Regions from separate parts of the Streptomyces incarnatus genome, predicted to be linked through region 2. Evidence: riboswitches for the same ligand, from Rfam matches in the RefSeq annotation. Region 2 holds a riboswitch; each other region holds the start of a gene.
What was found. A riboswitch is a leader RNA that binds a small molecule or an ion and turns the genes downstream of it on or off. The one in region 2 is predicted to bind cyclic di-AMP.
Positions count from the first base shown of each region.

Region 1: linked by a shared signal. The riboswitch ahead of ABB07_RS22690 (transglycosylase family protein) and the one ahead of ABB07_RS16215 (transglycosylase SLT domain-containing protein) in region 2 are both predicted to bind cyclic di-AMP.
Region 3: linked by a shared signal. The riboswitch ahead of ABB07_RS15150 (C40 family peptidase) and the one ahead of ABB07_RS16215 (transglycosylase SLT domain-containing protein) in region 2 are both predicted to bind cyclic di-AMP.
Region 4: linked by a shared signal. The riboswitch ahead of ABB07_RS09860 (M23 family metallopeptidase) and the one ahead of ABB07_RS16215 (transglycosylase SLT domain-containing protein) in region 2 are both predicted to bind cyclic di-AMP.

Region 1 is NZ_CP011497.1:5,031,833-5,036,866, forward strand. Features, by position in the region: gene ABB07_RS22675 (cytochrome P450 family protein) at 1-419, shown strand, start outside; gene ABB07_RS22680 (DUF899 family protein) at 413-1,096, opposite strand; gene ABB07_RS22685 (LysM peptidoglycan-binding domain-containing protein) at 1,392-2,495, shown strand; cyclic di-AMP (ydaO/yuaA leader) riboswitch at 2,672-2,844, shown strand; gene ABB07_RS22690 (transglycosylase family protein) at 2,849-3,535, shown strand; gene eno (phosphopyruvate hydratase) at 3,889-5,034, shown strand, end outside.
Region 2 is NZ_CP011497.1:3,643,420-3,648,453, reverse strand. Features, by position in the region: gene ABB07_RS16225 (FAD-dependent oxidoreductase) at 1-670, shown strand, start outside; gene ABB07_RS16220 (HAD family hydrolase) at 808-1,620, shown strand; gene ABB07_RS16215 (transglycosylase SLT domain-containing protein) at 1,738-2,232, opposite strand; cyclic di-AMP (ydaO/yuaA leader) riboswitch at 2,237-2,419, opposite strand; gene ABB07_RS16210 (polyprenyl synthetase family protein) at 2,952-3,962, shown strand; gene ABB07_RS16205 (LolA family protein) at 4,422-5,034, shown strand, end outside.
Region 3 is NZ_CP011497.1:3,426,434-3,431,467, reverse strand. Features, by position in the region: gene ABB07_RS15160 (hypothetical protein) at 1-209, shown strand, start outside; gene ABB07_RS15155 (SLAC1 family transporter) at 213-1,178, opposite strand; gene ABB07_RS15150 (C40 family peptidase) at 1,548-2,723, opposite strand; cyclic di-AMP (ydaO/yuaA leader) riboswitch at 2,731-2,900, opposite strand; gene pcrA (DNA helicase PcrA) at 3,112-5,034, shown strand, end outside.
Region 4 is NZ_CP011497.1:2,227,992-2,233,025, forward strand. Features, by position in the region: gene ABB07_RS09855 (GntR family transcriptional regulator) at 1-329, opposite strand, end outside; gene ABB07_RS09860 (M23 family metallopeptidase) at 528-1,280, opposite strand; cyclic di-AMP (ydaO/yuaA leader) riboswitch at 1,293-1,456, opposite strand; gene ABB07_RS09865 (M16 family metallopeptidase) at 1,703-3,091, opposite strand; gene ABB07_RS09870 (M16 family metallopeptidase) at 3,088-4,482, opposite strand; gene ABB07_RS09875 (DNA gyrase/topoisomerase IV subunit A) at 4,790-5,034, shown strand, end outside.

The sequences.
Region 1 (5,034 bases), 1.4 Mb from region 2:
AGACCGGCGTGGAGGAACTGCTGCGCTACGACGGCCCGGTGGAGCTGGCCACCTGGCGGTTCGCCACCGAGCCGCTCAGCATCGGCGGGCAGCGGATCGCGCCGGGGGATCCGGTGCTGGTGGTGCTCGCGGCGGCGGACCGGGACCCGCAGCGGTTCGCCGACCCGGACGTGCTGGACCTCGCCCGCCGCGACAACCAGCACCTCGGGTACGGCCACGGCATCCACTACTGCCTCGGCGCGCCGCTCGCCCGGCTGGAGGGCCAGACCGCGCTCGCCACGCTGCTCACCCGCCTGCCCGATCTGCGGCTCGCCTCCGACCCGGCCGACCTGAGGTGGCGGGGCGGGCTCATCATGCGGGGCCTGCGCACCCTGCCGGTGGAGTTCACACCGGTCCCGGTGGGCACCGGCGCTCAGTAGTCCAGGCTCGCGAACCAGTCGCCACGGCCGCCCGGCGTGAGGTCCAGGACGTGCCAGACGGGGCTGAGGAGGTCGATGCCGCGCTGGTCGATGTCTTCGGACATGCGGGGGTGGGCGGAGTAGAAGTGGCGGACCGTGCCGTCCGCGTCCCGGGTGAAGACGGAGACGGTGGAGTCCTGCACACCGTCCTCGTCCTCGCTTCCCAGGTCGTACTTGAAGGTGCTGTCCCCGGCGCTCAGCAGGCGCAGCCGGGACCAGCCGCGGGCCCGGGCGTGCCGGCGCAGGGTGGGCGGGTCGGCGGCCGCGACGACGACGAGGTCGGCGTTCCGGGCGACGTGGTGGGCGACGCCGTTGAAGCCGTCGATCCACAGGGTGCACATCGGACACGGTTCGGTCTGCCGCTTGCCGTACATGAAGTGGTAGACGACCAACGGCCGGCCGGGGCCGGTGAACAGCTCGCTCAGCCCGACCTCTCGGACCGGCGTGTCGCCCGCGTCGAGGTCCGCAGGCCCTTCGAGGAAGACGTAGTCGCCGACTTCGGCGCCCTGCGGCAGTGCCCTGCGCAGGGCCGCCACCCGCTCGCGGTGGCGCATGAGTTCGATCTCGGCGTCGCGGAGTTCCTCGCGCGCGGCGAGGTACTCCGCGGACTCGCCGGGCAGCCGGGTGTGCCGCGCCATCGTGTCCTCCTGGACGTCAAGCCCCCCGGGGTCATGTCGAGTCCCATGGTCGCGGCCGCCCCGCGCGCCGGGAGTGAGGCGGCGCCGTTCCCGACGGGTGACAAAGCGGGCAGGAGGGGAGGATCAGGCGGCGCACGGGGGGAGATGACAAACCTTCAACTCTGTGATCTTCACGTGATCTGCGCGGCATGAACTTGTGACAAGTGATCGTCTGCCGATACGTTCACCCATCAGCGTGGCGGGGGACTCCACTTCACCGCCGCGCCGGTCCTGCTGTCGCACGAAAGGCTTCCGCATGCTCTCCGGGAACGGTCGTCACCGTCGCCCCCGTCAGGCTCCGGCCCTCCTCGTCGCGGCCGGCGTGACCGGCTCCGCCATCGCGATCCCGCTGCTCGGCGCCGCGAGCGCCAGCGCGGCCGACGGCACCACGTGGGACAAGGTCGCCGAGTGCGAGAGCGGAGGTTCCTGGAGCGCGGACACCGGAAACGGCTACTACGGCGGTCTGCAGATCTCGCTGGCCGACTGGGACAAGTACGGCGGCACGCAGTACGCCGAGAGCGCCGACCAGGCCAGCCGTTCCCAGCAGATAGCCGTCGCCGAGAAGATCCTCGGCGACCAGGGCACCACGCCGTGGGCCATGTGCGCGCTGACCGCCGGGCTGACCTCCCACTCCGGTTCGGTCGACGTCGACACCGGCGTCGGCTCCGGCGGCGGGTCGGGCGGCGGCAGCGGGTCGGGCGGCACGTCCGGCTCCGCGGACGGCTCCGACTCGTCCGGTCTGCCGGATTCGTCCTCGTCCGGCGCCACTTCGGGCTCGGACTCCGGCTCCCACTCCACCCCCGGCTCCGGCTCCTCGGGTTCGGACTCCTCCGGCTCCACCGCCGACCCGGGCGCCACGACGACCCCGAGCCCGGGCGAGAGCACCACCGGGACTCCCGGTGCGACCGGCGGCTCCACCGGAACGCCCAATCCCAAGTCCGACAAGACCGACAAGTCCGGCTCGGGCGACACTGGAAACTCGCAGGGAACCGACAGCTCCCCCACGGCGACACCCGGCACCGACAACTCGGACAATTACCAGCAGAGCCCCGGTTCTTGGAGCCTGATCGACACCGGCGCACTCAACAGTGGCGGGCGTCACCGCGGCGAGAGCGCGGACGAAAGCGTGACAAACGGTCAGAACGCCACATCTTCCGGCCGTCACGCCGGCCGGGAACCGGGCACCTACACCGTCCGTGAGGGCGACTCCCTCGCCTCCATCGCCGACTCCCTTGGCGTCGACGGCGGGTGGCAGGCGCTCTACGACACCAACAAGAACGTCATCGGGGCCGACCCGGACCACATCACCGCCGGTCAGACGCTGAATGTCGGCGCCGAAAGCGGCGGCGGCCAGCGGTAGTTGACGCCCCACTTCGCGGCTGATGTCCGGTTTGGTGAAAGTGTGGGATGAGTCTCAGAAGCCCTGATCGTCTTTGAAAATCCGCCGATCGCATGTCTACGGTCAGGACCGCTCGTCACCACGAGCCCCGGCAGTCGCAACGCCGAATCCTGCCAGCGGTTGCCCGGGAACAGTCGTCGCGTCAAGCGCCGCAGGCAGGAGCGGGGGACCCAAGGTAAGCGCCGGGCCCAGCGGTTGACGCTGGACCGGCTAGGGGTGAAGCCGCACCTCGGACAAGCGAGTGTGCGGCCGGGCAACTCAACCGGCCCGAACCCGACAGCTCACCTCGCAGGCGTCGGTGAGGGGATCGATCCATGCTGTTTTCCGGCAAGGGCAAGCACCGTCGTCCGTCCAAGGCCGTTCGCGCCATCACGCTCGCCGGTGTCACCGGCGCCGCCGTCGCCGCCCCGCTGATGGCGGCCGGCAACGCCTCCGCCGCCACCGCCTCCCAGTGGGACGCGGTCGCCCAGTGCGAGTCGGGCGGCAACTGGTCCATCAACACCGGCAACGGCTTCTACGGCGGCCTGCAGTTCACCAACTCCACCTGGGCCGCGTACGGCGGCACCGCCTACGCCGCGCGCGCCGACCTCGCCACCAAGGCCCAGCAGATAGCCGTCGCCGAGAAGGTCTTCGCGGGCCAGGGCAAGGGCGCCTGGCCGGTCTGCGGCACGGGCCTGACGAGCACCCCGTACAACGGCTCCGCCCCGGCCGCCTCGACGAAGTCCGCGCCGAGCACGAGCACCCGCTCCACCGACCAGCAGGCCGCCACCCGCTCCACCACGCGCACGGCCCCGAAGGCGAGCAAGACCGTCACCACCCCGACCGGCAAGAAGGTCAAGAAGGGCGACGGCGAGTACAAGGTCGTCACGGGCGACACCCTCAGCGCCATCGCCGAGAAGCACCACGTGGCCGGCGGCTGGCAGAAGCTGTTCCAGCTGAACAAGGACATCGTCGAGGACGCGAACCTCATCTACCCGGGCCAGCAGCTGCACCTGAAGTGACACCTGGCTCCGAACGGACCCACAGCGCCCTCACATCCCCGGCCCGCACCCTGAAGGCTCCGTGAGGGCCACCCCCGTCCCCACGGGCTCCCCGCCCCGGCGCGTGTTCCCCCGTACGCGCCGGGGCGGGGTTTTTTCTGCCCCCCTTGCCCGGGTCCCGCCGCCCCCTTTCTTCGTGCCCCGTACACCCACCCTTTGTTCCGCTCGTGAACAATGGGTACCGTCTGCGTGTCCCACCCGTCCACGGGACGGTCGGTCGGTGGCCGGCGCCCCCGGGACGGTTAGGCTCTAGGCGCAAGGCACAGCCGTAAGGCACACCGCCCCGCACTTCCAGCGTCACATCCAAGAAGGAGATGCTCGTGCCGTCCATCGACGTCGTCGTAGCCCGGGAAATCCTGGACTCCCGAGGCAACCCCACGGTCGAGGTCGAGGTCGGCCTCGACGACGGCAGCACCGGTCGTGCCGCCGTCCCGTCCGGCGCCTCCACCGGCGCCTTCGAGGCCATCGAGCTCCGCGACGGCGACCCCAACCGCTACCAGGGCAAGGGCGTCGAGAAGGCCGTCCTCGCCGTCATCGAGCAGATCGGCCCGGAGCTGGTCGGCTACGACGCCACCGAGCAGCGCCTGATCGACCAGGCCATGTTCGACCTGGACGCCACCGACAACAAGGGCTCGCTCGGCGCCAACGCCATCCTCGGCGTCTCCCTCGCCGTCGCCCACGCCGCCTCCGAGGCCAGCGACCTCCCGCTCTTCCGCTACCTGGGCGGCCCCAACGCGCACCTGCTGCCGGTGCCGATGATGAACATCCTCAACGGCGGCTCGCACGCGGACTCCAACGTGGACATCCAGGAGTTCATGATCGCCCCGATCGGCGCGGAGTCCTTCTCCGAGGCCCTGCGCTGGGGCACCGAGGTCTACCACACGCTGAAGAAGGTCCTGAAGAGCAAGGGCCTGGCCACCGGCCTCGGCGACGAGGGCGGCTTCGCCCCGAACCTCGGCTCCAACCGCGAGGCCCTCGACCTCATCCTCGAGGCCATCAAGGAGGCCGGCTACGCCCCCGGCCAGCAGATCGCCCTCGCGCTCGACGTGGCCGCCTCCGAGTTCTACAAGGACGGCAAGTACCTCTTCGAGGGCAAGGAGCGCTCCGCCGCCGAGATGACGGAGTACTACGAGGAGCTCGTGGCGGCCTACCCGCTCGTCTCCATCGAGGACCCGCTGTTCGAGGACGACTGGGCCGGCTGGAAGGTCATCACCGACAAGCTCGGCGACAAGGTCCAGCTGGTCGGCGACGACCTGTTCGTCACCAACCCCGAGCGCCTCGCCCGCGGCATCGAGGAGGGCACCGCCAACGCCCTGCTCGTCAAGGTCAACCAGATCGGCTCGCTGACCGAGACCCTGGACGCCGTCGAGCTGGCCCAGCGCAACGGCTTCAAGTGCATGATGTCCCACCGCTCCGGCGAGACCGAGGACGTCACCATCGCCGACCTGGCCGTCGCCACC
Region 2 (5,034 bases):
CGCCGGCAAGGAGCTCATCGTGGTCGGCGCGGGCCAGTCCGCGCTGGAGACCGCGGCGCTCGCCGCCGAGGCGGGGGCACGCGTGCGTGTGGTCGCGCGCGGCCGCGGCCGGGTCGCCTTCGGCGCCCCGCCCTGGGACCAGCCGAAGCTGCGTCCCGAGTCCCCGTTCGGCCGCGCCTGGTCGCTGTGGGCGTTCAGCTACTACCCGCACCCCTACCGCTACCTGCCCGAGGCCACCCGCCACTTCCTGGTCCGCCGGGTCCTCGGACCGCTCGGCGCCTGGTGGCTGCGCGAGCGCTTCGAGAGCGCGGTGCAGGTGCAGGACGTGGAGCGGGTGGTGAGCGCCGAGGCACCGGGCGGCAGCCCCGTCCTCACCGTCCGCACCCACGGCGGGCACACCGAGCGGCTCACCGCCGACCACGTCATCGCCGCCACCGGCTACCGCGTGGACATCGCGGCGATGGACTTCCTCGGCCACGAACTGCGCACCCGGCTCGCGGTGAGCCGCGGCACGCCGAGGCTCGGCCCCGGCTTCGTCTCGTCCGTTCCCGGCCTGTACTTCACCGGTCTGCCGGCGGCGTCGTCGTACGGCCCGGTGATGCGTTTCGTCTGCGGCACGGAGTTCGCCTCACCGCGCCTGACGAAACACCTGGCGTCGGCCCACGGGTGAGGCCGCGGCCCGCCCTGATCCCGCTCATCGGCGCGCATCAACGAGGAGGCGGGAGACACCACTTGGGGTGGATCAGCACGTAAGTGCGCAGGGCGACAAGGTGAGTCGGCGGAGCCAGGTATCCGTATTCTCTGATCATGGCAGCCTCACCCGCATATGCACTGATCGCCACCGACCTGGACGGAACACTGCTGCGCGGCGACGACAGCGTCTCCGGCCGGTCGCTCGCCGCGCTCGCGCGGGTGGCGCGGGCCGGTGCCCGGCACCTGGTGGTGACGGGCCGCCCGGCTCCGCGGGTACGGCAGCTCCTCGCGCACCTCGGCTGCACGGGGCTCGCGGTGTGCGGCCAGGGCGCACAGGTCTACGACGCCGGGACCGGCCGTCTGCTGTGGTCGGTCCGGCTGGACCGGGAGCTGGCCGAGACCGCGCTCGGCAAGATCGAGGCCGAGGTGGGGCAGGTGTACGCGGCCGTCGACCAGGACGGGGTCGACGGGCTCACGCTGATCGAGCCCGGGTACCGGATGCCGCACCCGACCCTGCCCGCGGTCCGGGTCGGCCGGCGCGACGACCTGTGGTGCGCGCCGATCAGCAAGGTGCTGCTGCGCCATGCCGCCCTGCCCGACGACGAGTTGGCGGCCATCGCGCGCGCGGTGGTGGGCTCGCTCGCGACCGTCACCATGTCGGGGCCGGGGACCGTGGAGCTCCAGCCGTCGGGGGTGACCAAGGCGACCGGTCTCGCGCTGGCCGCCGAGCGGCTCGGGATCGCGGCGGAGGCGGCCCTGGCGTTCGGCGACATGCCCAACGACATCCCGATGTTCGAGTGGGCCGGACGCGGGGTCGCCATGGCCAACGCGCACCCCGAACTGAAGGCGGTGGCCGACGAGGTCACCCTGTCGAACGAGGACGACGGCATCGCCGCCGTCCTCGAAAGACTGTTCCCGACCGACTGACCGGCACATCAGTAGGCGCCCGCCCGTCCCGCGGAAGCGGCGACGGCCGCCCGGCGCGCCCCTCCGTCAGGTCGGGGCACACTCCGGGCGGCCGAGGCCGGGCCGGTCGCGGGACCGTCAGTACGCGCTGGACACGTTGTCGATCGACCCGTACCGCGCGGCGGCGTAGTTGCAGGCCGCGGTGATGTTGGCGACCGGGTCGTAGGGGTCGAAGGAGGTGCCGGCCACGTGGTAGGCGTTGAAGGTCGGGTCGATCACCTGGAGCAGGCCCTTGGACGGGATGCCCTTGGCGGCGTTGGAGTCCCAGTTGTTGATGGCGTTCGGGTTGCCGGAGGACTCCCGCATGACGTTGCGGTGGATGCCGTCGTAGGTGCCCGGGATGCCCTTCTGGGCCATGATCGCGAGGGACTCGCGGATCCAGCCGTCGAGGTTGTTCGGGTACCCGGCGAGGGTGGTGGAAGCCGTCTTGGTGGCGGTCGTGCCGGTGGCCGCGGAGGCGCTGGTGGCACCGATGAGCGGCAGGGCGAGGACGGCGGCGCCGGTGCCGGCGACGGCGAGGGCGCGGGCGAGACGGTTGGCGCGGGGGCGGCGGTGCTGAGCGGCAGCGGGCATGGGGAAGTCCTCTCCGGCGCCTGCGAGGTGAGCTGTCGGGTTCGGGCGGGGAGGTGCCCGGCCGCGCCCTCGGGAGAGGACACGGCTTCACCCCTAGCCGTTCCGGTGCGGCGTGTGCCGGCCGGTCCGGCGGACTTACCTGGGTCCCCCGCTCCTGCCGTACGAATGAGTTCGTCGATGGGTCACACGGGCGGCGGCAGGATTCGGCGTCCACCCGACTGGCCCGGAACGTATGCGAGAGCACATGTCGGGAACAAGGGCTGGATTCACATAACGTCCAGTTTGACCTTGGTATGCGCCGTTTGGGACACTTGATCCTTTGCGGTTGCCAACTCTCAACTCGCCCACGGAGCAAGGAGTGGAGGTAGCCTGGCGGGCCCTCAGGGGTGGCGGTTGCGCGTGATCGCGCGTGACCCAACTCACTAAATCGCAAAGTATTTTAAATCGGACATGAGGGATTTGGGTGAATCGGGTGGCAGGCATTACTCCGCCCGCTCTTCGGTTCGCGACACAGGGCGCGGATTCCTGTTAAGTCGATAAATGTCCGCTCATAGCACTTGATCAAAAACATACCGGTCGTGATCCGATACCGCCCGGGCTGGACCGGTGGGCGCTATCGGTGATCGAACAGGGACCGGATACGCTGACTTGAGTGATGGCAGCGACCTATCGACAAACCGTGTAATCGCCAGCAGACACCAGCAGACAGGAGACCCCTCGTGACCGTCGTCGGGCCGTTCGGGCTGAGCGTGCGGGACCAGGCTCTGGAAGCCGATGTCCAGGCCGGATTGGCGGCTGTCGAGGAAGGCTTGCTCGAGGCCACCAAGAGCGAGGTCCCGTTCATCACGGAGGCCGCGCAGCACCTCGTACGAGCCGGCGGGAAGCGGTTCCGGCCGCTGCTCGTGATGCTCGCGGCCCAGTTCGGCGACCCCTACGCGCCGGGCATCGTGCCCTCGGCCGTGGTCGTGGAGCTGACCCACCTCGCCACGCTGTACCACGACGACGTCATGGACGAGGCGGCCGTGCGCCGCGGCGTGGACAGCGCCAACACCCGCTGGGGCAACTCCGTCGCGGTGCTCACCGGCGACTTCCTCTTCGCCCGCGCCTCCCAGATCCTCGCCGACCTCGGCCCCGAGGCGGTCCGGGTGCAGGCGCTCGCGTTCGAGCGGCTGGTCACCGGCCAGATCCTGGAGACCGCCGGCCCCTCCGACGGCCGCGACCCGGTCGAGCACTACCTGGACGTGCTCGGCGGCAAGACGGGCTCGCTGGTGGCGGTGTCGTGCCGGTTCGGCGCGATGATGTCCGGCGCCGACGAGACGGTCGTGGACGTGCTCACCCAGTACGGCGAGCGGCTCGGTGTCGCCTTCCAGCTCGCCGACGACGTCCTGGACATCGCCTCCGACTCGCACGAGTCCGGCAAGACCCCGGGCACCGACCTGCGCGAGGGCATCCCGACGCTGCCCGTGCTCCGGCTGCGCGAGCGGGCCGCCCGCCTGGGTCTGGCCGAGGACATCGCGCTGTGCGAGCTGCTCGACTCCGACCTCAGCGACGACGCCCGGCACGCCGAGGCGCTGGCCGCGCTGCGCGCCCACCCCGCGCTGGAGCAGGCCCGCCGGGACACCGTGCGGTACGCGGAGGAGGCGCGGGCCGCGCTGGTGCCGCTGCGCGAGTGCGACGCCAAGGCCGCGCTGATGGAGCTGTGCGACGCGGTGGTCCACCGCGCTGGCTGACCTCCCGTCACCCGACACGCCGTACGCCTCCGGTCGTACGGCCCGGCACGCTTCCGGCCGTTCGCCGCGCCGTTCACCGCGCCGCGCTCCGGGCCGTGCGACCGGGTGGCCCGTCTCCGGTGGTCCGCCGCTCCGGGCCTCCGGCCGTCCGCCCCTCCGGTTCGTACGGCCCCGCACGCGCGCGTGCCGGGTCATACGCCCGTGCGTCCGTACGCCCCCACGACCCCGTACGGCTCCCTCCGTTCCGGTGAGACCCCTACGGGTCGGCGGAGCTCCGGCCCCTACGTGTCATACCGCAGGCGTACACGGAGTTGGCTCCGTGGTCTGACGCTTCCTCATGGCTGATTTGGTGAGATGGGGACCACGGAAATCACCACTCCTCACCGATTCGGGTGAGAATGGCGGCTCTGGTGGACCAGCGTGAGAACAGCCGCCGCCGACGACGGAGGTAAGGCACACATGGCACCGTACGAATCCGACGACGCAGTGGACGCCGGGCGGGAGGACGAGGAGCGGCACCCCGGACGCCGCAGGGCCGCCCGCTACGCGGTCCCGGTCGCCGTGGTGGGGGTCGCGGCGGCCACGATCGGTCTGGTCCCGGCGCTCGCCGCCTCCGGGGACCCCGACCTGCCCAGGATCACCGCACAGCAGCTCATCGAGAAGATCGCCAAGTCGGACGTGCAGCAGCTGTCCGGCACCGTGCGAATCAACACCGACCTCGGCCTGCCCGACCTCGGCGGACTGGAAAGCAGCCTGGCCTCCGGCGCCGTCAAGGGCTCCGGCGGCGGCTCCTCCGCCGACCCGCAGTCCCAGCTCACCTCGCTGGTCTCCGGCACGCACACGCTGCGCGTCGCCGCCGACGGTCCCGAGAAGCAGAAGCTGTCGCTGCTGCAGAGCGGCTCCGAGTACAGCCTCATCCACAACGGCACGAACGTGTGGGGCTACAACAGCAAGACCAACGAGGTCTACCACGGCACTTCGGCCGACTCCGGCAAGGAGCACAAGGCCGAGCCGCCGGCCACGCCGAAGGACTTCGCGGACCAGGCGCTGAAGTCGGTGGACGACACCACGT
Region 3 (5,034 bases), 220 kb from region 2:
TGGTCACCGGTGTGGCCCTGGTCGGCCTCAACCAGGCCGACGACCACCACGTCAACACCATCAAGATCGGCGTCAAGCTGGCCCTGCTGATCGTGATCCTCGGGCTGGTCTACGTGAAGCGTGACGAGGAGAGGATCGACAAGGGCATGTTCGGAGTGGTCGGCGCGCTGACCACGGCGAACATCTTCATCGCCGTCCTGTGGACCTGACGGTCATCCGTCCCTGCCGCCGGCGCGGGCCGCGAGCACCGCACCGGCGGCGACCGCGAGCCACACCACCGCCGCCGCCCACAGCAGCACCCGTCCCGGCCGGTTGAGCCACGGGACGCCGAGGGCGGTCGCGACGGCCAGCGTCGCCACCGCCGTCATCCCCATCGGGAACACCGTCGCCCACCGCAGCTCGTGGTAGCCGGGCCGGGGCCGCGCCGCCTCGGCGGCCAGCAGTACGACGTACCCGACCAGGTCCAGCACGAGCAGCACGACTGTCATATTGCGCAGCACGCTCCGTTCGCCGTTGTCCCACAGGTACATGCCCGTGTCCCCGGCGACCATCAGGTTGGCCCCCGCCAGCGCCGAGATCGCCAGTGCACCGCCCGCGATCCAGTGGTCGCCCGCCCCCTGAAGCACCTGCCGTGCGTCGAAGTGGGCCAGCGCCAGGCCGTAGAGCACCAGCCCCAGCCAGAACAGCACCAGCGCGGTGTGCGCGAGCCATGCCGTGCGCTCGGCCGCGGCCAGCGTGGCGGCCAGTACGGCGAGCCCCTCCGTGGCCACACAGCAAAGGAACACCGAGCCCGCCATGCGCGGCCTCCAGTGCCGTACGACCAGGACCAGCAGCACCGGCCAGAGCAGCGCCGCGAGCGCCAGCAGCGCCTCGGCGGGGGTCTGCCGGCCCAGCGCGGAGATCCGGGTGCCGAGCACCGTGGTCGCGGCGACGGAGGTGAGCGCGCCAGGGCTCGCCGACTCGGACACCCAGCGCCGCCGCTCGCCGACCAGCCGCACAGCGAAGTCGGCGGCCAGCGCGGCCCAGGCGACACACGCCATCGCCAGCACGACCCGGGAGACCGTCTCGGCGCCGGTCATGTGCAGCCCCACCGACAGCACGCCGGTCGCCATCACGGCGGCCCCTGCCGCGGGGGGCCGCCCCGCCCACCACGCGAGCAGACCTGAGATGCCGGGCATGCGCCCGATGCTAGGGAGCCGAGGGGCCCCGGCCCGGAAGGGCACGCGCGCGTGGAGACCAAAAACGCCGGTACGCGCGCGTGGGCGGGACTCAGCGACCCGTGCCGGGAGGAGCAGGGCGCCGGGCACTCCGCGCATGGCGCGGGCGGGGCTCAGCGACCGTGCCGGGAGGAGCAGGGCGCCGGGCACTTCGCGCATGGCGCGGGCGCATCCGGCGCCCTCGGCGCGGATCCCATGACTCCCAACCCCCGCACGCCCACGCGCGCGTGGGCGTGGAATGCTGCGGCACCGTGCCTGGACATGCAAGGCGGTGGCACGCACGCGTGCAGCGGGACGGACCGGGGCCCGCGCCCGGGTCACGAGGGGCGGTCAGCCCGGGCGGACCACGCTGTGGATGATCGACTCGCCGCCGTAGTAGATCGACTCCTCGCGGACGTACGCGCCCGGCTTGGGGGCGTGGATCATCATGCCGTTGCCTATGTAGACGCCGACGTGGCTGATGTCGTCGTAGAAGAAGATCAGGTCGCCCGGCCGCGCGTCGGCGAGCGAGACCGTGGTACCCGCATTGACCTGGTCGTACGTGGTGCGCGGAAGCGTGACGCCGGCGGCCTTCCAGGCGGCCTGGGTGAGGCCCGAGCAGTCGTAGGAGTCGGGCCCGGTGGCGCCCCACACATACGGCTTGCCGATCTGCGCGCGGGCGAAGGCGATCGCATTCTCGGCCTTCGTGTCGTACGAGCCGGATGTGGACCCGGTCGAGCCGGATCCCGTCGAACCGGAGGCGGACCCCGACCCCGACCCCGTGGACGAGGACGACGACGAGCCGGCCTGCTGCCGGGCCGCCTGCTGCTTGGCCAGCTCGGCCGCCTTGCGGGCCGCCTCCTGCTGCTTCTCCCGCTCGATGGCGGCCAGCCGCGCCTTCTCCTGGGCCGTCAGCTGCGACAGCAGCTCGCGCGCCGAGGCGAGTTTCCTCTGCACGGTGGCCTTGGCGGTCTGCAGGTCGTGCTGTGAGTCGGTCAGCGTCTGGAGGCTCTCCGCGGCCTCCCGGCGCTTCTTCATGGTCGCGGCCTGCTCGCCGATGTAGTCGTCGACCGCGCTCTTCTCCCGCGAGGTCAGCCGGTTCATCAGCTGGGTCTGGTCGAAGTAGTCCTGCGGGTCGTTCGCCAGCAGGAAGGTGGCCGTGCCGGGAGCGGCGGTGCCGGTGCGGTACTGGGCCGCGGCGAAGGATCCCAGCTCCTCACGGGCCGTGTTGAGGCGTGCGGTGCGCCGGGCGACCTCGTCGCGCAGGGCGTCGGCGCGGCTCCGCTGTTTGCCGGTGCGCTCCTTGGCCGCGTCGTACTTCTCGGTGGCCGACTCCGCCTGGCGGTAGAGGTCGTCGACCTTCTTCTCGACCTCTTCCAGGCTCGGCTTGGCGTGATCGGTTCTCGGGGCGGCCTCGGCGGTCTGCGAGAACACCGCCATGGAGGTGAGGGCGGCGGTGGCGAGGGCGGGGGTGCGGAGACCGGCTCCGGTGGTTCCGCCGGGGCGCGGCTTGCGGTGCGACGCCAAGGGAGGCGACTCCTTCCAATGGGCCGCCTACCGGGTTAGCTGTCGGGTTCGGGCGGCGGTTCGGAAGGGTTGCCCTACGGCGTCGTCCCGGGCGGGAGTCGGCCGATTCACCCCAGGATCGGTGGGTCCCCGGCTCCGGGCACCACGCGGGCGCACCGGACTCGGCGGAGGCCGCGCACGCGGCCTGACGGCAACCTAGCCAACTGGTGTGACTAGTGTGAAGGTTGGTGCGTGATATGTCCGATACATTTTCGTGATCTGGCGCTGAAATCACGTTCCCGTCATCGGCCGATTCCGCACGGTGAGTGGCTTTCCCGGGCGGGCTTCGGCGGCCATCTTCCCGGGACGGCGACCGGTTGTCGGTGGGGCACCCTAGACTCGGAGAGCGATGAGCAGCCTCTTTGACGACAGCTTCCTGGCGGACCTCCAGGCCCCTCGCGGGCACGAGGAGGAGCCCCCGCCGCCGCCCGAGGACGATCACGCTCCGGAGCCGCTTCCGGACGATCTGTTCGGCGGGAAGTTCGACATGCCGCCGGACCGGGACACCCACTACCGCGACGGCGCGCCCCGCCCCGCGATCGACTCGGCGGCGCTGCTGGAGGGGCTGAACGACAACCAGCGCGCGGCGGTCGTGCACGCCGGCTCCCCGCTGCTCATCGTCGCCGGCGCCGGCTCCGGCAAGACCCGCGTGCTCACCCACCGCATCGCGTACCTGCTCGCCGAGCGGCATGTGCACCCCGGCCAGATCCTCGCGATCACCTTCACCAACAAGGCCGCGGGCGAGATGAAGGAGCGCGTCGAGCACCTCGTCGGCCCGCGCGCGAACGTGATGTGGGTGATGACCTTCCACAGCGCGTGCGTGCGCATCCTGCGCCGCGAGTCGAAGAAGCTCGGCTTCACGTCGTCGTTCTCGATCTACGACGCCGCCGACAGCAAGCGTCTGATGGCCCTGGTCTGCCGCGACCTGGACCTCGACCCGAAGCGCTTCCCGCCGAAGTCCTTCAGCGCGAAGATCAGCAATCTGAAGAACGAGCTGATCGACGAGGAGGACTTCGCCGCCCAGGCCACCGACGGCTTCGAGAAGACCCTCGCCCAGGCCTACGCGCTCTACCAGTCGCGGCTCCGCGAGGCCAACGCGCTCGACTTCGACGACCTGATCATGACGACGGTCAACCTGCTGCGCGCCTTCCCGGACGTCGCCGAGCACTACCGCCGCCGCTTCCGGCACGTCCTGGTCGACGAGTACCAGGACACCAACCACGCCCAGTACGCACTCGTACGGGAACTCGTCGGCACGGCAGAGCGCCCCGCCGACGAGGGCGACACCCCGACCGGCGAGTACGACATCCCGCCGGCCGAGCTGTGCGTCGTGGGTGACGCCGACCAGTCGATCTACGCCTTCCGGGGCGCGACCATCCGCAACATCCTCCAGTTCGAGGAGGACTACGCGGACGCGACGACGATCCTGCTGGAGCAGAACTACCGCTCCACGCAGACCATCCTGTCCGCGGCCAACGCGGTCATCGAGCGCAACGAGTCCCGCCGCCCGAAGAACCTGTGGACCAACGCCGGGCAGGGAGCGCGGATCACCGGTTACGTCGCGGACACCGAGCACGACGAGGCCCAGTTCGTCGCCGACGAGATAGACCGCCTGGTCGACGCGGGCGAGGCCAGGGCGGGCGACGTCGCCGTCTTCTACCGCACCAACGCGCAGTCCCGTGTCTTCGAAGAGGTCTTCATCCGCGTCGGCCTGCCCTACAAGGTCGTCGGCGGCGTCCGCTTCTACGAACGCAAGGAGGTCCGGGACGTCCTCGCCTACCTGCGCGTCCTCGCCAACCCGGAGGACTCGGTGCCGCTGCGCCGCATCCTCAACGTGCCCAAGCGGGGCATCGGTGAGCGCGCGGAGGCGATGATCGACGCCCTCGCCCAGCGCGAGAGGATCAGCTTCCCGCAGGCGCTCAAGCGCGTGGACGAGGCGTACGGCATGGCCGCGCGCTCCACCAACGCCGTCAAGCGGTTCAACACGCTGATGGAGGACCTGCGTACGATCGTGGAGTCCGGAGCCGGTCCGGCCACCGTCCTGGAGGCCGTGCTCGAACGGACCGGGTATCTGGCCGAACTGCAGACCTCCACCGACCCGCAGGACGAGACCCGCATCGAGAACCTCCAGGAACTCGCGGCGGTGGCCCTGGAGTTCGAGCAGGAGCGCGGTGAGGGCGAGTCGGTGGGGCTGGCCGACTTCCTGGAGCAGGTGGCCCTGGTCGCCGACTCCGACCAGATCCCCGACGAGGACGAGGACGGCTCCGGAGTC
Region 4 (5,034 bases), 1.4 Mb from region 2:
AGCCTGACGAGACCGCGCAGCACCTTCAGATGGGCCTCGGTGCGCCGCTGGGCGGCCCGGGCGGCGCCGAGCGGCTCCAGCAGCATGCGCATCTCCAGCAGGTCGGCCGCCTCCTGCTCGGTCGGCTCGGCCACGCACGCGCCCGCGTGCCGGCGGGTCACCACGAAGCCCTCGGCCTCCAGGGTGCGCAGGGCCTCGCGGACGGGGACGCGCGAGACGCCGTAGCGGCGGGCCAGGACTTCCTCGGTCAGCCGGCCACCGCGCTCGTAGACACCCGCGACGATGTCGTCCCGGATGGCCGTGCACACCGAGTGCGCCGGAATACGCATGACCGACCTCCGCCTTAATCCCCGTGAAACGTCGACGATGGACGCGTGTTCCGTGACTCTATTCCAATGAGCCGGAATTTCCGACGGCGGGCCGGAATCCATGGATATTTTTTGGTCACAGGGTCCGCCGGACACCGCGGAAAACGGCGAAAGCCCCGGCTCGGTGAGCCGGGGCGCCGGATGCCGCGCGGTGCGGCGTCAGACGTTCACGCCGTGCTTGCGGAGGTAGGCGACGGGGTCGACGTCCGAGCCGTAGTCGGGGGTCGTACGGGCCTCGAAGTGCAGGTGCGGGCCGGTGGTGTTGCCGGTCGCGCCGGACAGGCCGATCCGCTGGCCCGGGACGACCCGCTGGCCCACCGAGACGCCGATGGACGACAGGTGGCCGTACTGGGTGTACATGCCGTCGGCCATCCGGATCACGATCTGGTTGCCGTACGCGCCACCCCAGCCGGTGGAGACGACGGTGCCGGAGCCGACCGCGTGGACGGGGGTGCCGGTCGCGGCGTGGAAGTCGATGCCCGTGTGGTGGCCGGAGGACCACAGGGAGCTGCTGGCCTGGTAGCCGGTGGAGACGTAGGAGTCGGCTATCGGGGCGACGAAGGCGTTCAGGCGCTTGCGCTCGGCCTCGCGGGCGGCGCGGGCCCTGGCCTCGCGCTCCTCCTTCGCCTTCCTGGCCGCGGCCTCCTCGGCCGCCTTCTGCTCGGCGGCCTTCTTCTGCGCGGTGGCCTGCGCGTCGATGTGCTCGGCGACGTCGTCGCTCACGGTGAGGACCGGCGTGAGGCCGGTCTGCTCCACGCCGTTCCCGGCGTTCTCGGCGGCGAGCGCCGGGGAGGCGGCGAGGGTGCCGATGACACCGGTGGTGGTGAGGGCCGCGATGCCCGCCGCCTGAGCGGTGGTGCGCTTGACCCGGCCGGGCTTGCGGTGCTTCCCGGTGGCGCACATGAACGCCATGGAGTGGCTGGTCCTTTCCTTCCCTCTCGCCTACCGGGTTAGCTGACGGGTTCGGAGCAGGAAGGTCTCCTACGGGCCCCCTCGCGGCTCGCGCGGGCGCCCGATTCACCCCAGGGACTGCGTGGGTCCCCGGCTCCCCTGGCTCGCGCCGTACGGGGACTCGGCGATGGCTGTCCGGTGCCGCGGGTGCGGCGCACTGCCTGACGAACAGCCCGGACGACGCTACGGAAGCCCGCTTCGGATTCCCAAACGGATCCGGGCTTTTGTAGCGCATCCCACAGGGCAGACGGGCAACCTCCGCCTCAAATCGGGCATCTGGGGAAGGGAGTGGAACAACAGGGGCCCTGACGGTCCGTAGACCGTCAGGGCCCCACGCGCGCGTGCGTCCGCTCGGGCGTGCCCGGCCGCCGCGGCGGCCCGCTCTACTCGGCCGCCACCACGGTCACTTCACCGATGCCGAGCGCCTCGACCGGCGCCTTGATCTGGGCGGCGTCACCGACGAGGACGGTCACCAGGCGGTCCACCGGGAAGGCGTTGACGACGGCCGCGGTGGCCTCCACCGTGCCCGTCGCGGCCAGCTGCTGATACAGCGTCGCCTGGAAGTCGTCGGGCAGGTGCTGCTCGACCTGGTCGGCGAGTGTGCTCGCGACGGCGGCCGCGGTCTCGTACTTCAGCGGTGCCACCCCCACGAGGTTCTGCACGGCCACGTCCCGCTCGGCGTCGGTCAGGCCGTCCGCCGCGAGGGTGCGCAGCACCTTCCACAGGTCCTCCAGCGCGGGGCCGGTGTTCGGGGTGTCCACGGAGCCGCTGATGGCGAGCATCGCGGCGCCCGTGCCGTCCGGCGCGGACCGGAGGACCTGGCCGAAGGAGCGCACACCGTAGGTGTAGCCCTTCTCCTCGCGCAGGACGCGGTCCAGCCTGGAGGTGAGGGTGCCGCCGAGGCAGTAGGTGCCGAGCACCTGGGCGGGCCACACGCGGTCGTGCCGGTCGGGGCCGACGCGGCCGATGAGCAGCTGCGTCTGCACGGCGCCGGGCCGGTCCACGATGACCACGCGCCCGGTGTCGTCGGCGGTCACCGGCGGCACGGGCCGCGGCTCGCCCGGGGTGCCGGTCCAGGCGCCGAGGGTGTCGCCGAGCAGCGCGTCCAGGTCGACCCCGGTGAGGTCGCCGACCACGACCGCGGTGGCCGTGGCCGGGCGTACGTGCCGGCCGTAGAAGGCGCGTACGGCGGCGGCGTCGATCTTCTCGACCGTCTCCTCGGTGCCCTGGCGCGGGCGCGACATGCGCGAGGCCACCGGGAACAGCTCCTTGGAGAGCTCCTTCGCGGCCCGGCGGGAGGGGTTGGCCAGCTCGTGCGGGATCTCGTCCAGGCGGTTGCGGACGAGGCGCTCGACCTCGCTGTCGGCGAAGGCGGGCGCGCGCAGCGCGTCGGCGAGCAGGCCGAGGCCCTTGGCCAGGCGGGAGGCCGGGACCTCCAGGCTGAGCCGGACGCCGGGGTGGTCGGCGTGCGCGTCCAGGGTGGCGCCCGCGCGCTCCAGCTCGGCGGCGAACTCCTCGGCGGAGTGCTTGTCGGTGCCCTCGGAGAAGGCCCGCGCCATGATCGTGGCGACGCCGTCCAGGCCGGCCGGCTCGGCGTCCAGGGGCGCGTCCAGCAGCACCTCTACGGCGACGACCTGCTGGCCGGGGCGGTGGCAGCGCAGCACGGTCAGGCCGTTGTCGAGCGCGGCCCGCTCGGGGGCCGGGAACGCCCACGGCCTGGCCTCGCCGGGCTGCGGCTGGGGGTGGAAGTCCATGGTGGCGAGCTCGGTCACTTGGCCGTCTCCTCGTTCTCGTTACCGGCCTCTACGGTGGCTTCCTGCTCCGGGTCCTCGGGCACGTCGGCGTCCGGGGCCTGCTCCGGGGACTTCGGTTCGTAGACCAGGACCGCGCGGTTGTCGGGGCGCAGACGGGCCTGGGCGACCTCCTGGACCTCCTGCGGGGTCACCTCCAGGACGCGCTTGACTGCGGTGAGGGCGAGCTGCGGGTCGCCGAACAGGACGGCGTACCGGCACAGTTCGTCGGCGCGGCCGGCGACCGTGCCGAGCCGGTCCAGCCACTCGCGCTCCAACTGGGCCTGGGCGCGCTCCATCTCCTCCGGCGTGGGGCCCTCCTCGGCGAACCGGGCCAGCTCCTCGTCGATGGCGGTCTCGATGACCGGGACCTCGACGTCACCGGACGTCTTCACGTCCAGCCAGCCCATGGAGGGCGCGCCGGCCAGGCGCAGCAGGCCGAAGCCGGCCGCGACGGCCGTACGGTCGCGGCGCACCAGCCGGTTGTACAGGCGGGAGGACTCGCCGCCGCCGAGGATGGTCAGGGCCAGGTCGGCGGCGTCGCACGCGCGCGTGCCGTCGTGCGGGAGCCGGTAGGCGGCCATCAGGGCGCGCGCCGGGACCTCCTCGACGACGACCTCGCGCTTCTGCTCGCCGATGACCTCCGGCAGCGAGCCGTCGCGGGGGGCGGGCTTGCCGTCGTGGGCCGGGATCGACCCGAAGTACTTCTCGATCCAGGCGAGGGTCTGCCTGGGGTCGATGTCGCCGACCACGGAGAGCACCGCGTTGTTCGGCGCGTAGTAGGTGCGGAAGAACTGGCGGGCGTCCTCCAGGGTGGCCGCGTCCAGGTCCGCCATCGAGCCGATCGGCGTGTGGTGGTAGGGGTGGCCCTCCGGGTACGACAGGGCGGTCAGCCGCTCGAAGGCGGTGCCGTAGGGCACGTTGTCGTAGCGCTGGCGGCGCTCGTTCTTGACGACGTCCCGCTGGTTCTCCATGGACTCGTCGTCCAGGGCGGCCAGCAGCGAGCCCATGCGGTCGGCCTCCAGCCAGAGGGCGAGCTCCAGCTGGTGGGCGGGCATGGTCTCGAAGTAGTTGGTGCGCTCGAAACTGGTGGTGCCGTTGAGCGAGCCGCCGGCGCCCTGCACCAGCTCGAAGTGACCGTTGCCCTTGACCTGTCCGGAGCCCTGGAACATCAGGTGCTCGAAAAGGTGAGCCAGGCCGGTACGTCCCTTGACTTCGTGGCGGGAGCCGACGTCGTACCAGAGGCAGACCGCCGCCACCGGGGTCAGGTGGTCCTCGGAGAGCACCACGCGCAGACCGTTGGCCAGGCGGTGCTCGGTCGCTGTCAGGCCCCCGGAGCCTGCCTCGGCTGTGGTCGTGTGACCCATGGGCATGTACGTCCCTTCGCGAGCGGAGGCGGTTGTGGAAACCGCGGTTTTCCTGCCGTTCCTGCCACTGTATGCAAACGGTGCGGGACCTCGGCCGAGTTCCGGCTTGACGTACGCCCACAGCGGATCCCGTAACCTGCGACTCGCGTGCCCGCGGGACGGCCGGCGGGCACGGTGCGGTGCCGGTCCGGCGTGCCTCGCGGTGCCGGGCGGACCGTGGAGGACCGGGCCATGGCCCGGGTTGTCAGTGCCGCGGTCCACAATGGTCCGCGTCAGATCCATCAAACGCTTCAGTAGCAAGGAGCCGGCAGCGATGGCCCGCCGCAGCACGAAGACCCCGCCGCCCGACGATTCGTTCGAGGAGAGGATCCTCGACATCGACGTCGTGGACGAGATGCGTGGCTCCTACCTCGAGTACGCGTACTCGGTCATCTACTCGCGCGCCCTGCCGGACGCCCGTGACGGCCTCAAGCCGGTGCACCGCCGGATCGTGTACCAGATGAACGAGATGGGCCTGCGCCCCGACCGCGGCTACGTGAAGTGCGCGCGCGTCGTCGG